Regions from separate parts of the Sphaerisporangium rubeum genome, predicted to be linked through region 2. Evidence: riboswitches for the same ligand, from Rfam matches in the RefSeq annotation. Region 2 holds a riboswitch; the other holds the start of a gene.

Region 1 (7,659 bases), 1.9 Mb from region 2:
TCGCTCACTGAGATCAGGAGAGATCGCCGATATGCAACGTCTGCAGGACCGTGTCGCCGTGATCACCGGAGCGGCGGGAGGCATCGGGCTCGCCACCGCGCGCCGGCTCGCCGAGGAAGGCGCCAAGGTCGTGTGCGCCGACCTCGACGAGGAGGGAGGTGCCAAGATCGCCGACGAGGTCGGCGGGCTGTTCGTCCGGGTCGACGTCACCAGCGAGGAGGACGTGGCCCGCATGTTCGAGACGGCCGTCGAGACGTACGGCCGTCTGGACGTCGCCTTCAACAACGCCGGCATCTCGCCGCCGGACGACGACTCCATCCTGACCACCGGCATCGAGGCGTGGCGGCGGGTGCAGGAGGTCAACCTCACCAGCGTGTACCTGTGCTGCAAGCACGCCATCCCGCACATGCGGCGGCAGGGCAAGGGGTCCATCATCAACACCGCGTCGTTCGTCGCGGTGATGGGGTCGGCGACGTCCCAGATCTCCTACACCGCGTCCAAAGGCGGCGTGCTGTCCATGACCAGGGAACTCGGCGTGCAGTTCGCACGCGAAGGGATCCGCGTGAACGCGCTGTGCCCGGGGCCGGTGGACACGCCGTTGCTGCGGGAACTGTTCGCCAAGGACCCCGAGCGTGCGCAACGGCGGCTGGTGCACGTGCCGATGGGCCGGTTCGCCGAGGCGTCCGAGATCGCCGCGGCGGTCGCGTTCCTCGCCTCCGACGACGCGAGCTTCATCACCGGGGCCGAGTTCCTGGTGGACGGCGGCATCTCCGGCGCGTACGTCACCCCGCTGTGATGGGGACGTACCGGCCGGTCATCGGCATCACCTGCTACGTCGAACCCGCCGCCTTCACCGTATGGCGGATGACGGCCGCGCTGCTGCCGTACGACTACGTCGAGCGGGTCGCGGCGGCCGGCGGCCAGCCCGTGATCGTGCCACCCAGCGGGGACCCGGCGCCGCTCGTGGAGCGGCTGGACGGGCTCATCGTCGCCGGCGGCGGCGACCTGGACCCCGCCAGGTACGGCGCGGCGCCGCACGACCGGACCGGGTACGTGCGCGGCTTCCGGGACGAGGCGGAGTTCGCGCTGGTCGGCGCGGCGCTCGCCGCCGGGTTGCCGCTGCTCGGCATCTGCCGCGGCCTGCAGGTGCTCAACGTCCACCTCGGCGGCACCCTGCACCAGCACCTGCCGGACGTCGTCGGCCACGCGGCGCACGCGCCGGCACCCGGTGAGTTCGGTCACCTGCCGGTGCGGGTCGCCGAAGGCAGCAAGCTGGCCGGCGTGCTCGGCGCCGGGCCGGCCGACGCCGCGCACTACCACCACCAGGCGGTGGACCGGCTCGGCGACGGGCTGACGGTGTCCGCCGTCGCCGAGGACGGCACCGTCGAGGCGGTCGAGCTCGCGGGACACCCGTTCGCGCTCGGCGTGCAGTGGCACCCCGAGACCTCCGCCGACAGCCCCCTGTTCTCCGCCTTGGTGGCCTCCGCCGCGCCTGCCTCCCGTTGGTAGGGTGGGCCGGAACACCGGCGACCCCGTGCGGGAGAGCGTCCTGGCATCCGGTCAGGACCCCTGAAGGAGCAAGTCCTCCCACGAACCTCACAAGGCAAAGGACCGCGCGGGTCAGGTGGCCTCTGGAAAGAAGGCTCGTCCTCGACGAGCCTCGCCGAAGGTGAAAGTCCGGTAAAACTCGGGCGAAACTCTCAGGCACCGATGACAGAGGGGGAGGATGCTGACATCCGACCCTGCCTGAGGTGTGAGACATGTCCAAACCCACGCCGCTCCGCGAAGTACACGAGAGTCTCGGTGCGACGCTCACCGACTTCGCCGGCTGGCTGATGCCGCTGCGGTACGGCAGCGAGTCGGCCGAGCACAACGCGGTCCGCCAGGCCGCCGGCCTGTTCGACCTCTCCCACATGGGGGAGATCTTCGTCACGGGCCCGCAGGCCGGCCAGGCTCTCGACCACGCGCTGGTGGGCCACCTGTCGGTGCTGGAGCCCGGCCGGGCCCGGTACACCATGATCTGCGCGCCGGACGGCGGGGTGCTGGACGACCTGATCGTCTATCGCCTCCCCGGCGGGGAATACATGGTCGTGGCCAACGCCTCCAACTACCTCAAGGTCGCCGAGGAGCTCACCGCGAGGTCCGCCGGCTTCGACGCCGAGGTGGACGACCGCTCCGAGGCGTACGCGCTGGTCGCGGTGCAGGGACCACGGGCCGCCGAGATCCTCGCGACGCTCACCGACGCCGACCTGGCCGGGCTCAAGTACTACGCCGGCCTCCCCGGCACCGTCGCCGGGGTCGACGCGTTCATCGCGCGCACCGGCTACACCGGCGAGGACGGCTTCGAGCTGTTCGTCGCCGCCGAGCGTGCCGTCCCCCTCTGGGAGGCCCTCACCAAGGCCGGCGAGCCGCACGGCCTGCGTCCCGCCGGGCTGTCGGCCCGCGACACCCTGCGCCTCGAGGCCGGCATGCCGTTGTACGGCAACGAGCTGAACGCCGGCCTCACCCCCTTCGACGCCGGTCTCGGCCGCGTCGTGAAGTTCGGCAAGCCGGGTGACTTCGTCGGTCGCGCCGCGCTCGCCGCACTCAAGGACGTCCCCCCGCGCCGGCGCCTCACCGGCCTGGTCGCGCGGGGCCGCCGAGTGCCACGCCACGGTTACCCCGTGGTGCTGAGCGTGGACGGCACCGTCGTCGGCGAGATCACCAGCGGCGCGCCGTCCCAGTCACTCGGCAAGCCGATCGCGATCGCCTACGTGGACACCGAGGTGTCCGGCGGCCTCGCGGTCGACATCCGTGGCAGCCATGAACCGGTCGACCTCGTCGACCTGCCCTTTTACCGGAGGTGCATGTGAGCAGCATTCCCGAGGAGCTCAGCTACACCAAGGAGCACGAGTGGATCGCCGGCCTCGATGACGGCCCCGTCGTCACCGTGGGGATCACGGCCTACGCCGCCGAGTCCCTCGGCGACGTCGTCTTCGTCCAGCTCCCCGAAGCCGGCAGCACCCTGCAGCCCGGCGAGGCCGTAGGCGAGGTCGAGTCCACCAAGTCCGTCAGCGACATCTACGCCCCCATAGGCGGCGAAGTCGTCGAGATCAACGAATTCGTGGTGGACGACCCGTCCCTGGTCAACTCCGACCCGTACGGCGAAGGCTGGCTCTTCCGCATCCGCGTCTCCGGCGACCCCGAGGACCTCCTCACCCCGGAGGAATACACCACCCTCACCACCACAGACTCCTGACGACCCACACCCCGACCCTCGGCCGACCCCTTCGGCCGAGGCCCCACCCCTGCTCACCCACCTCCCGAACGTCCTGACCGACACCCCACCCACCCGACTCCACGACCGGCGCCGTCGGAGGCCAAGTCCCGAACGTCCTGACCGACACCCCACCCACCCGACTCCACAACCGGCGCCGTCGGAGGCCAAGTCCCGAACGTCCTGACCGACACCCCACCCACCCGACTCCACAACCGGCGCCGTCGGAGGCCAAGTCCACACCCACGCCGGCACTCCACACCACCGGCACCTGTTCCCCACCGCCAGCCGCCGGTCGTTGCCGGCGCCGCGACGGCGGGAACCACGTACGGCGAAGCCGGCGCCGCGTACGGCGGTGAGTCGCCGGACGCGCGGGGAAGTACCACGTACCACGCTCCAGAAGGGCCACCACCATGGCGATCAGCGTCTTCGATCTGTTCAAGATCGGCATCGGCCCGTCGAGCTCACACACCGGCGGTCCCATGGCGGCTGCGCACAAGTTCGCACGCGGCCTGCACCAGGACGGCCTGCTGGAGAAGACCACGAGAATCCAGGTCATCCTCTACGGCTCACTCGGCCTCACCGGAAAGGGCCACGGCAGCGACAAGGCCGTGCTGCTCGGCCTCTCCGGTGAGAAGCCGGAAACGGTCGACGTGGACACGGTGCCGGAAAAGCTCGCGGCCATGCGTGAGACCGGCAAGGTCAAGATCTACGCCGAGCAGGAAATCCCCTTCGAAGTAGGCGAGGACCTCGTCTTCGAACGCAAGATCTCCCTCCCCCGGCATCCCAATGGCATGCGCTTCACCGCCTACGGAAAAGAAGGCGGCCAACTCAGGGAGAAGACCTACTACTCGGTAGGCGGCGGCTTCGTCATCGACGAGAACGCCACCGGCGCCGACCGCATCAAGCAGGACGACACCGAACTCCCCCACCCCTTCACCACAGCCAAGGAACTCCTCGACCACTGCGAGGAGACCGGCCTGTCCATCTCCGGCCTGATGCTGGAGAACGAAAAGGCCTTCGGCCGCACAGAAGCCGAGATCCGCGAAGGACTTCTCACCCTGTGGCGCGTCATGGCCGAATGCGTCACCCGAGGCTGCACCAGCGAAGGCGTCCTCCCCGGCGGCCTGAAGGTGAAACGCCGGGCCCACCGTCTCCACCGCAAACTCCAGAGCGAATCCCCCGAGGCCGACCCCCTGAACGCCATGGACTGGGTCACCCTCTACGCCTTGGCCGTCAACGAGGAGAACGCCGCAGGCGGCCGGATAGTCACGGCCCCGACCAACGGGGCCGCCGGCATCATCCCCGCCGTCCTGTCCTACTACCACCGCTTCACCCCCGGAGCCGACGACGAGGGAACCATCCGTTTCCTCCTCACCGCCGGCGCGATAGGCGTCCTGTTCAAGGAGAACGCCTCCATCAGCGGCGCCGAGGTCGGCTGCCAGGGAGAAGTCGGCTCCGCCTGCTCCATGGCCGCCGCCGCACTGACAGAAGTCCTCGGCGGCACCCCCCAGCAGGTCGAGAACGCCGCCGAGATCGGCATAGAACACAACCTCGGCCTCACCTGCGACCCCATCGGCGGCCTGGTACAGATCCCCTGCATCGAACGCAACGCCGTGGCGTCCATCAAGGCCATAGCAGCGTCCCGAATAGCACTCCACGGCGACGGCACCCACTACGTGGCCCTGGACAAGGCCATAAAGACCATGCGCGACACCGGCCGCGACATGCTCGACAAGTACAAGGAGACCAGCCGCGGCGGCCTGGCCGTGAACGTCATCGAATGCTGACCACTTCACAGAAGCCAACGAGGATTCGATGCCCTCACACCGCTCAGGAACGCGGACCACTGATCGAGGGAGACGGCCAGTACCGGCCCGGATGGATTCTTGCTATCACGGATGAGACGAATCCCGGACAGATCGGATGCGACCACGACACACTCGCCTGAGTCGCTGCTGTAAGTGCTCTTGTGCCACCGTGCGACCCATAGGTCATACGCCAATCTGGTGCACCGCTTCCTATATGAGATGTAGTAAGTGTTCAACGGTAGGCCCTCAACGTCAGTGAATACTGACAGTGGAGCTATACGTGGTTCAGCGAAGACCCGTGGCCTTCACCTGGTTCACGAAGATGGACCACTCCTTGGAAGGGACGGCCAGCGAAGGTCCAGTGAGGTTCTTGCTGTCACGGAGGAAGTGAAATCCGGACAGATCAGACGCGACCTCGACACACTCGCCTGAGTCACCACTGAAGCTGCTCTTACGCCACTGCGCGTTCCGAAGGTCAGACGCCAATTCGGTCCACCGCTTCCTCTACGAGCCGGAGCGACTCTTTGACGGGTAGAGCCTGGGCCCTGATCGCGTCGTATCGGCGTATCAGGTCGGCGATCAGTCGGCGTTCGTCGAAAGTGCGGCCGACCGGTTGAGCTTCCGCGTAAGCAGCATAAGCGACTCCATTTCGTTCAGCGAGGACAAACCCACCCATCTGACCGCAGTGCGGACGTGCGACATAAGGAACTATCTGCATCGTCACATGCCACCGAGAAACGACCTGCAGCAAGTGGTCCAGTTGTTCACGCATGACGGCGGCCCCGCCGATCATGTGCCGGATCACGTCCTCGTCGAGCAGGATGTTGAGGTCGGGTGGTTTGTCGCCGACGAGGATCGCCTGCCGTTGCATCCGGTTGGACAACCTCTCGTCGAGTTCTTCGGCGGTGATACTCGGCCAGGCGGCCAGGATTTCGCGAGCGTAGGACTCCGTCTGGAGCAGACCGGGAACGATGGAGGGCTGCCAGGTGCGCAGAGAGGTGGCCTCCTGCTCTTCCTCCAGCCACGAACGGAGGTAGTCGGGGGCCTTGTTCCATGTCGTCGCGGTGTAGAGGCGGAGCATGTCGCCGTCCAGGCCGAGAGCACGGTCGGCCAGTTCGGCGAAGCGGCGCGTAGGAGGACGTTTGGCGGCCTCGACCATGTTGATCAACGAGTCCGAATAGTCCATGCGTCGGGCCAGTTGACGCTGCGACAGTTCCGCGGCCTGGCGGTGACGGCGGAGTTCGAACGCGAAGAGATCGCGGGGGGACTTGTACGGATCCGGCCGTTCGGTGGACATATATCTCCTGCGTCAGCGATTACCTTCTCGGTTCACGAAGGTGCTCACAAGAATTGTTGTCACTGCAAGTGAACTCTCGATTACCGAAAGTATCCGAATTCCAGGTCCACGGAGCGGCCTTTGGTGACTTCCCTGAGATTTCGCCGGTGATGACGGACGGAGTCACGGCGTGCGCCTAGCATGAAGGCTTCCCGGTGTCGGCGTGAGGAGGTCCAGGTGGGACCGGGTGCTGCTGCTTCGGTCGCCGAGAGGTCCGCGGTGGTGGAGCGGCGTGCGCCGGGGTTCTGGCGGGAGCACTGGGTGGTGGTGCTTTTGCTGGTGGCCGGGGTGGGGTTGCGGGTGGTCGCGGAGTTGGGGTATCGGCCGGCGTTGTGGTTCTGGGCTGATTCGTTTGCCTATGTGAACGCGGGGGTGGATCCGCAGCCGCTGGAGTCGCGGCCTTCGGGGTACTCGCTGTTCCTTTGGGGGCTGTGGCCGCTGCGGAGCTTCATGGTGGTGACGGTCGTGCAGCACCTGCTGGGGGTCGCGATGGGGGTGCTGGTCTACGCGGTGGTGCGGCGGCGGGGCCGGGTGCCGGGGTGGGGTGCGGCGCTCGCGGCGGCGCCGGTGCTGCTGGATGTGCACATGGTGCAGCTCGAACATCTGGTGATGGCGGATCTGCTGTTCACGTTCCTCGTGACGGCGGGGGTGGCGGCGGTGCTGTGGTGGCGCAGGCCGCCGGTGTGGACGGCGGCGCTCGCGGGGGGGCTGCTGGCGGCGGCGACGCTGACCCGTACGGTGGGGCTGGCCGTGCTGGTCGTGGTGCTTGTCTACATGGTGCTGTGCCGGGCCGGGTGGCGGGCCGTGGTGGCGGCGGGGCTGGTGGCGGCGGTCGGGGTCGGTGGGTACGCGGTGTGGTTCCGCAGTGTGCACGGGTCGTACGGGCTGGGGCAGAGCAACGTGTGGCTGTGGGCCAGGACGATGTCGTTCGCCGACTGCGCGAAGATGCCGGACCTCGGTGAGGAGCGGGTGCTGTGTCCTACCGTGCCGCCGGACCAGAGACTGACGCCGCCTCGGTACATCTGGGCCGAGGAGTCGCCGTTGGCGGCCGTGAAGAAGGACGCCGACCGGGAGCGGCTGAGCGGCCGGTTCGCCAAGGAGGCGATCCTGGCGCAGCCGTTCGACTTCCTGCGGACGGGGGTCGGGGACGCGTTGTGGGCTTTCGAGTGGACGCGGCGGGTGTATCCGGCCAAGGGACCGCAGAGCGCGTATGTCTTCCCTGCGGCGATCGATCCGTTCGACGACAAGACGGCCTC
Region 2 (7,659 bases):
GCCGAGCTGTGCGAGGCGGCGGGGCTCGACGACGAGACCCTGTCGGAGCTGGAGGACTACGGCCTGGTGACCCCCATGGCCCGGCGGTACGACGCCGAGGCGCTCGCCGTGGCCCGGGCCTGCGGCGCTCTGGCGGCCTACGGGCTGCACCCCCGCCACCTTCGCGTCCTGCGGGCCGCCGCCGAGCGCGAGGCCGGCCTCGTGGAGCAGGCCGTGGCGCCGCTGCTGCGCCGGCGTGCTCCCGGCGCCGCCGGGCAGGCCGAGCAGACCGCGCATGAGTTGTCCGGATTGCTGCTCGACCTGCACTCGGCTCTCGTGAAGGACGCCCTGCGCGGCATTCTGGGTCGTTGACCGAGGCACCCGGACATTTCGGGGTGCGGGGATGTTACGTTGAGGTTTGCGGCGATGGTCACGCCGCGAGCCGAGAGCCGCGAGGGAGCAGGCCCGAAGCGGGCCGGCGACCACTGAGACGGAGTCGCCTGTGTTGCAGATGGAGGTCGTGGGGGTCCGGGTGGAGATGCCCTCCAATCAGCCCATCGTCTTGCTCAAGGAGGCGAAGGGCGAGCGGTATCTGCCGATCTGGATAGGGATGACCGAGGCCACGGCCATCGCTCTGGCACAGGCCGAGGAGCCGCCGCCGAGGCCGCTCACGCATGACCTGTTCAAGGACGTGATCGAGGCGCTCGGGGTCCGGCTGCAGACGGTCAACATCGTCGCGTTGCGTGACGGCATCTTCTTCGCCGACCTGGTGTTCTCCAACGGCGTGGAGGTGAGCGCGCGGCCGTCCGACTCGATCGCGCTGGCCCTGCGGACCGGGGCCGGCATCTTCGCGAGCGAGGACGTCGTCCGCGAGGCAGGTGTGATCATCCCGGACGACCAGGAGGACGAGGTCGAGAAGTTCCGCGAGTTCCTGGACAACATCACGCCTGAGGACTTCGGGCGTGCCGGTTGACCATGTCGGGCTATTTACGCTTCACGACGCGCCGAGCGGGATCGTTGACTGAGCATGCCGCCGGTCCTACGGTGCAAGTGAACCCACGGTTGTAATTCACGAACCCCCAGATCAGACCGTGGGATGAGAGAAAGCCGGAGGTCCGCAGTGGCGGTCAGCAGCGGCGAGGGCAAGTCGGCCGGCCAGCGCGATCGGGCTCAGCGTCAGTCGGCACGTGAGCGCGCGGGCGAGCAGGGCCTGCTGTTCGGCGAGCGGCCCGGGTCGCTCCCCGCCGACGTGGGATACCGCGGCCCGACGGCGTGCTCGGCGGCCGGCATCACCTACCGGCAGCTGGACTACTGGGCACGCACCCAGCTCGTCGAGCCGTCGGTGCGGGCCGCGCACGGCTCGGGCTCACAGCGGCTGTACAGCTTCCGCGACATCCTGGTCCTCAAGGTCGTCAAGCGCCTCCTGGACACCGGGGTGTCCCTGCAGCAGATACGCACCGCCGTCCAGCACCTGCGCCAGCGCGGTGTGGACGACCTGGCGCAGATCACCCTCATGAGCGACGGGGTCAGCGTCTACGAGTGCACCTCGGCCGACGAGGTGATCGACCTGCTGGAAGGCGGCCAGGGCGTGTTCGGTATCGCTCTCGGCGGCGTCTGGCGCGAGGTGGAGGGCACCCTGGCCGAGCTGCCCGGGGAGCGTGCGGAACCGGCTGATCGTGACCCTTTCGCCGAGCACCCCGGTGACGAGCTCGCACAGCGCAGGCGGGCCCGCCGCACCGGCTGAGGCCGGGTAGGGGTGCCCCCTGCCGGGGGGCGGCCGGTACCATTGGCGGTGAAGCTTTCGACCCCGCGCGGGAGAGACCCGGGTGCGGGCACGCGCCGCCACGGCGGCGCGTGCGTGTGACCCGGGCGCCGAAGGAGCAACCTCCCCGGAATCTCTCAGGCACCCTGTACCGCGCGGGCGAGGCCACTCTGGAAAGTAGGCGTGCCCGCCAGGCGTGCCTCACCGACGGTGCAAGCCCCTCCCGGGGGTGAAGCTCTCAGGTCGCGGCGAGGTCGTCGCGCTGACAGAGGGGGAGACCAGGCGCGGCCGCGCGCCTGCTCCGAGCCACGTCAGGAGAGCCTCATGACCGATCGGTCACCGCTTCGCGACCTGTCCGCACCGCCGTTCGTCACCCGGCACGTCGGCCCCTCCGACGCCGAACAGGCCCGCATGCTCCAAGCCGTCGGTTACGCCTCGGTGGCCGACCTGGTCGCCGTCGCGGTACCCGGCGCCATCCGCGCCGACAAGCCGCTCGACCTGCCGCGGGCCGCGAGCGAGACCGAGGCCGTCGCCGAGCTGCGCGACCTCGCGGGCCGTAACCGCGTGCTGACCTCCATGATCGGGCTCGGCTACCACGACACCATCACCCCGGCGGTCATCCGGCGCAACCTGCTGGAGAACCCCGGTTGGTACACCGCCTACACCCCTTACCAGCCGGAGATCTCGCAGGGTCGCCTGGAGGCGCTGCTCAACTTCCAGACCATGGTGTCCGACCTCGCCGGCCTCGACGTCGCCGGCGCCTCGCTGCTCGACGAGGCCACCGCCGCCGCCGAGGCGATGACCCTGGCCCACCGGGCCGGCCGCGGCCGAGGCGTCCGCTTCGTGGTGGACGCCGACGCGCTGCCGCAGACCAAGGCCGTGCTGGCCACCCGGGCCGAGCCGCTCGGCATCGAACTGGTCGAGGCCGACCTCGCCGCCGGCCTCCCCGAGGGAGATCTTTTCGGCGTGCTCGTGCAGTACCCCGGCGCGAGCGGCAGGCTCGCCGGCTTCCAGGCGGTCGCCGAAGCGGCCCACGAGCGCGGCGCGCTCGTCGTCGCCGCCGCCGACCTGCTGGCCCTCACCCTGCTGGAGGCCCCCGGCACCCTCGGGGCCGACATCGCGATCGGCTCCACCCAGCGTTTCGGCGTGCCGCTCGGGTTCGGCGGGCCGCACGCCGCCTACATGGCGGTGCGCGAGGGCCTGCAGCGCCAGCTCCCCGGCCGTCTCGTCGGCGTGTCCAAGGACGCCGACGGCCACCAGGCGTACCGGCTGGCCCTGCAGACCCGCGAGCAGCACATCCGCCGTGAGAAGGCCACGAGCAACATCTGCACCGCGCAGGTCCTGCTCGCCGTCATCGCCTCCATGTACGCCGTCTACCACGGCCCCGAAGGCCTGCGGCGCATCGCGCAGCGCGTGCACCGCCACGCGGCCGTCCTCGCCGCCGGGCTGCGCGCCGGCGGCGTCGAGGTCGTCCACGACGAGTTCTTCGACACCGTGCGGGCCCACGTCCCGGGCCGGGCCGGCGAGATCGTCGCCGCGGCCGTCGCGCTCGGCGTCAACCTGCGGCAGGACGGGCCCGACCACGTCGGCGTGACCTGCGACGAGACCACCACGGCCGGCCACCTGCGCGATGTGTGGGAGGCGTTCGGCTGCGCGGACGCCGTACTGGACGACCTCGACACCGCCACCGCCGACGCGCTCCCCGCCGGGCTGCTGCGCACCACCGGCTACCTCACCCACCCGGTGTTCTCCGCGCACCACTCCGAGACGTCCATGCTGCGCTACCTGCGCAGGCTCCAGGACAAGGACATCGCGCTCGACCGGTCCATGATCCCGCTCGGGTCCTGCACCATGAAGCTCAACGCGACGACCGAGATGGAGCCGATCACCTGGCCGGAGTTCGCCGGCGTCCACCCCTACGCGCCGGCCGGACAGGCCGAGGGGTACCTGCGGCTCATCGGCGACCTGGAGAGCTGGCTCGCCGAGGTCACCGGGTACGCCGCGGTGTCGCTCCAGCCGAACGCCGGCTCGCAGGGCGAGTTCGCCGGCCTGCTCGCCATCCGCGCCTACCACCGGGCCAACGGCGACGACGCGCGCGACGTCTGCCTCATCCCGTCGTCCGCGCACGGCACCAACGCCGCGAGCGCCGTGATGGCCGGCATGCGGGTCGTCGTGGTGGCCTGCGACGACCAGGGCAACGTCGACGTGCCGGACCTCACCGCCAAGATCGCCAAGCACGCGGACCGCCTCGCCGCGATCATGGTGACGTACCCCTCGACGCACGGCGTGTACGAGGAGACCATCACCGAGATCTGCGAGCTGGTCCACCAGGCCGGCGGCCAGGTCTACGTGGACGGCGCCAACCTCAACGCACTCGTGGGCCTCGCCAAGCCCGGCTGGTTCGGCGCCGACGTCTCCCACCTGAACCTCCACAAGACCTTCTGCATCCCCCACGGCGGCGGCGGCCCCGGCATCGGCCCCGTCGCGGTCCGCGAGCACCTCGCTCGGTACCTGCCGTCCCACCCGATGGAGAGCGGCCCCGTGGGTCCCGTCTCCGCCGCGCCGTACGGCTCGGCGGGCATCCTTCCGATCTCGTGGGCCTACGTCCGCATGATGGGGGCCGACGGCCTGCGGGCCGCGACCGAGCAGGCCATCCTGTCCGCCAACTACGTGGCACGCCGCCTCGCGCCGCACTACCCCGTCCTGTACACCGGCCGCGAGGGCCTGGTGGCCCACGAGTGCATCGTCGACCTGCGCCAGATCACCAAGGACACCGGCGTGACCGTCGACGACGTGGCCAAGCGCCTCATCGACTACGGCTTCCACGCACCCACGATGTCCTTCCCCGTGGCCGGCACCCTGATGATCGAGCCCACCGAGAGCGAGGACCTGGCCGAGCTGGACCGCTTCTGCGACGCCATGATCGCCATCCGCGGCGAGATCGGCAAGGTCGCCGACGGCACCTACGACCGCGACGACAACCCGCTGCGCAACGCGCCGCACACCGCCGAGTCCCTGCTCGCCGACCCCTGGCCGCACTCCTACACCCGCACCGAGGCCGCCTACCCCGTGCCGGACCTGACCGACGCCAAGTACTGGCCCCCGGTCCGCCGCATCGACCAGGCCTACGGCGACCGCAACCTGGTCTGCGCCTGCCCTCCGCTGGAGGCCTACGAGGACTGACCACCGCCACCGGGACGACACATGCCAAGAGCGGGCATCGGCCTCGGGAGGGGGCCGGTGTCGGCATAATGGTCGCGGCGTGGTGGTGCCGGCGGATTCCCCCTATCCGAAAGACGAGGTCGCTATGGCGGCGCGCGAGGTGCAGTCAGGGCGGCAGGACGAGGTCGCGACGGCGGCTCACGAGGAAGGGTCACGGCGGCGGGACGAGGTCGCCACCGGGGCTCACGGGGGAGGGCCGGAGCCGGACGAGGTCGCCATGGCGGCGTACGAGACGGGGTCGGGGCGGCTGATCGAGGCCGCGCGGCGCAGAGCCGAGAGCGGCGATCTCGACGGCGCCGCGGAGATCTTCACGGAACTGCTCGCCGACGACCACCAGGAGGACCGCGCGCAGGCGGCCGTCGGGCTCGCCGTGGTGCTCGAGGAGCGTGGCGACGTCGCAGGAGCCCGCGCCGCGGCCCGGACCGCTCTCGCCACCGGCCACCCCGAGTACGCGGCCCAGGCCGCGTGCCACCTGGCCCGCGGCTTCGAACGCGACGACCTCCCCGACCAGGCCCGCGCCGCGTGGCAGGCCGTGATCGGCCTCGGCACCCCCGCCTACCTCCCGGCGGCCCACATGGCGCTGGCCCGCCTCGCCGCCGAGCGGGGTGACGACGCCGAGGCCGAGTCGGCGCTGCGGGCCACCCTGGCCACCGGCGACCCCGACCTGGCCTCCAGCGCCGCACAGCACCTCGCCGAGTACCACCTCGCAGGCGCGGCCCCCGGCGAGGCCGCCGACGTCCTGCTGACCGCACTGGACCTGCCCGAGGTGGCCGACGCACCCCGCCTGCGCGTCCTGCTCGGCATGGCCCACCTCGACATGGCCTGCGCCGAACTGGCCACCGCCGCCGAGACCGCCGACGACCCCGACACCGTGGCCCTGGCCCTGGAACTCCTGGCCCGCACCCTCCCGTTACGCGGCCGCGACGAGGATGCCGAAGCCACCTGGACCTACGGCCTGCGCCACCCCGACCCGTCGGTGGCCGAACAGGTGGCCCTACGCCTCGACCGCGACCCCACGACAGCCGATGAGATCACCCACCGCCTGGAACAGGCCACCCCGCAGCCCCCCACAGAGGCGTGACCCCGAACCTGAACCACACAAAGGCCATGCACCAGCCTCCCGACGCCAAGACGGCCAGGGGAGGCGATGACGTCGAACGCCGCCGACCCCGGGGTCAAGCGAGACGAGGTCCAAGACCGCCGGTCCGGGGTCAAGTGAGACGAGGTCCGGAGACCGCCGGTCCGAGGTCAAGTGAGACGAGGTCCGGAGACCGCCGGTCCGAGGTCAAGTGAGACGAGGTCCGGAGACCGCCGGTCCGAGGTCTAGCGAGGCGACGTCCGAATACCGTCGATCCAGGGTCGAAGCAGACGACGTCCGGAGACCCCCCAGGTCCGGAGTCAGTCAAGGGAGACGACGTCCGGACGCCGCCGGTCCGGGGTCGGTGGAGGCGACGTCCGGACGCCGCCGGTCGTGGTTCGGACGAGACGACGGCGGCAGGCGGCCGAGCGTGGAGTCAGCGCCGGCGACGACCGAAGGCGGCCGCGACGTTGACCACGACGATGCCGGCCCAGGCGAGGAACAACCCGGCCGGTCCGGCCTGGGTCACCGCGATGGCCGTGAGAGGGACGCCGATGCCCAGCGAGCCCAGCGCGATCGGAATCGTGCCGTCCCCCTGACGCTGCTTCTGCGGCGGGTTGGCGTAAGGAGCCGCGCCGTGCGGCTCGGGAGGCGTGTAGCCGTGACCCGACTGCGCCGCCACCTCGGCGCGAACCCGAGCCTGGATGGCGCCGTCGACCTTGTCGAGGAACGACTCCACCAACGCGTTCTCATACTCTGGCCCAAGGTCCCGACGGGCCTCGACCGTGGCGCGAAGCTCGTCGCGCGGCAGGGATGAATTCTCCGGCACGTCCCTAATCTGGCACACATTCCCGACAGGCGGCATCCCCCCGGAGAACTAGAGCCCTCTCGTCCATTGGAACGGAATCCCCGGCCGCACAGCCAGGGTCGAACCCCGGCCCGGGATCGGTGGCGGAGCGACGGGAGGTGGGTCGGCTGGTGTGTCGTGGCCCGTCGGGGGAGTGGCGAGGTGGCAGGTCGGCTAGCGTGGCCGGCATGCGTGTCATGACCGGCCGGGGAGCGGCGGAGGTGCTGGTCGACGAGGCGGAGGAGCCTCGTTTCCTGCTTGTGCTCACCCACGGATCAGCGGGTGGCGTGGACGCTCCCGACCTGCTCGCCGTCCGGGACGCGGTCCGTACGGCCGGCGGTACGGTGGCCCGCGTCACCCAGCCGTTCCGCCTCGCCGGAGCCAGGGCACCTGGATCACCGCAACGGCAGGACGAGGCATGGGCCGAGGTGCTCGCGGCGGTCCGCGCCGCCTACCCCGGCCTCCCCCTGGTGCAGGGAGGACGGAGCAACGGCGCCAGGGTCGCCTGCCGAACCGCACGAGCGGTCGGCGCGAGGGCCGCGGTAGCCCTGGCCTTTCCCCTGGTCCCCCCAGGGAAGCCAGACCGTTCGCGAGCAGACGAGCTACGGGGTGCCGGCGTCGACGTCCTGGCCGTCAGCGGTGACCGCGACCCGTTCGGCGTCCCAGCCGAAGGGGACGCCACCCAGGTGGTCGTGGTCCCAGGGGAGAACCACGACCTCAAGAAGACCCCCCAACGCGTCGGCGAGGCCGTGGCGGCGTGGCTCGCCCCCA

Evidence for each region. Region 2 has a riboswitch for glycine ahead of gcvP (aminomethyl-transferring glycine dehydrogenase). Riboswitches for the same ligand answer to the same signal wherever they lie in the genome.
Region 1: it holds a riboswitch for glycine, as region 2 does, so the genes downstream of both, gcvT (glycine cleavage system aminomethyltransferase GcvT) here and gcvP (aminomethyl-transferring glycine dehydrogenase) in region 2, are expected to answer to the same signal.

The regions. Positions count from the first base shown of each region.
Region 1 covers NZ_JACHIU010000001.1:2,050,272-2,057,930, reverse strand. The annotation lists gene BJ992_RS08805 (aldehyde dehydrogenase family protein) at 1-11, shown strand, start outside; gene BJ992_RS08800 (3-oxoacyl-ACP reductase) at 32-796, shown strand; gene BJ992_RS08795 (gamma-glutamyl-gamma-aminobutyrate hydrolase family protein) at 796-1,509, shown strand; glycine riboswitch at 1,528-1,624, shown strand; glycine riboswitch at 1,625-1,727, shown strand; gene gcvT (glycine cleavage system aminomethyltransferase GcvT) at 1,761-2,852, shown strand; gene gcvH (glycine cleavage system protein GcvH) at 2,849-3,238, shown strand; gene BJ992_RS08780 (L-serine ammonia-lyase) at 3,670-5,046, shown strand; gene BJ992_RS08775 (DUF397 domain-containing protein) at 5,052-5,261, opposite strand; gene BJ992_RS08770 (DUF397 domain-containing protein) at 5,353-5,553, opposite strand; gene BJ992_RS08765 (helix-turn-helix domain-containing protein) at 5,543-6,364, opposite strand; gene BJ992_RS08760 (hypothetical protein) at 6,581-7,659, shown strand, end outside.
Region 2 covers NZ_JACHIU010000001.1:3,956,808-3,964,466, reverse strand. The annotation lists gene ftsR (transcriptional regulator FtsR) at 1-351, shown strand, start outside; gene BJ992_RS17105 (bifunctional nuclease domain-containing protein) at 482-952, shown strand; gene BJ992_RS17100 (MerR family transcriptional regulator) at 1,100-1,723, shown strand; glycine riboswitch at 1,782-1,905, shown strand; glycine riboswitch at 1,906-2,020, shown strand; gene gcvP (aminomethyl-transferring glycine dehydrogenase) at 2,066-4,924, shown strand; gene BJ992_RS17090 (tetratricopeptide repeat protein) at 5,049-6,044, shown strand; gene BJ992_RS17085 (hypothetical protein) at 6,478-6,780, opposite strand; gene BJ992_RS17080 (alpha/beta hydrolase family protein) at 7,077-7,659, shown strand, end outside.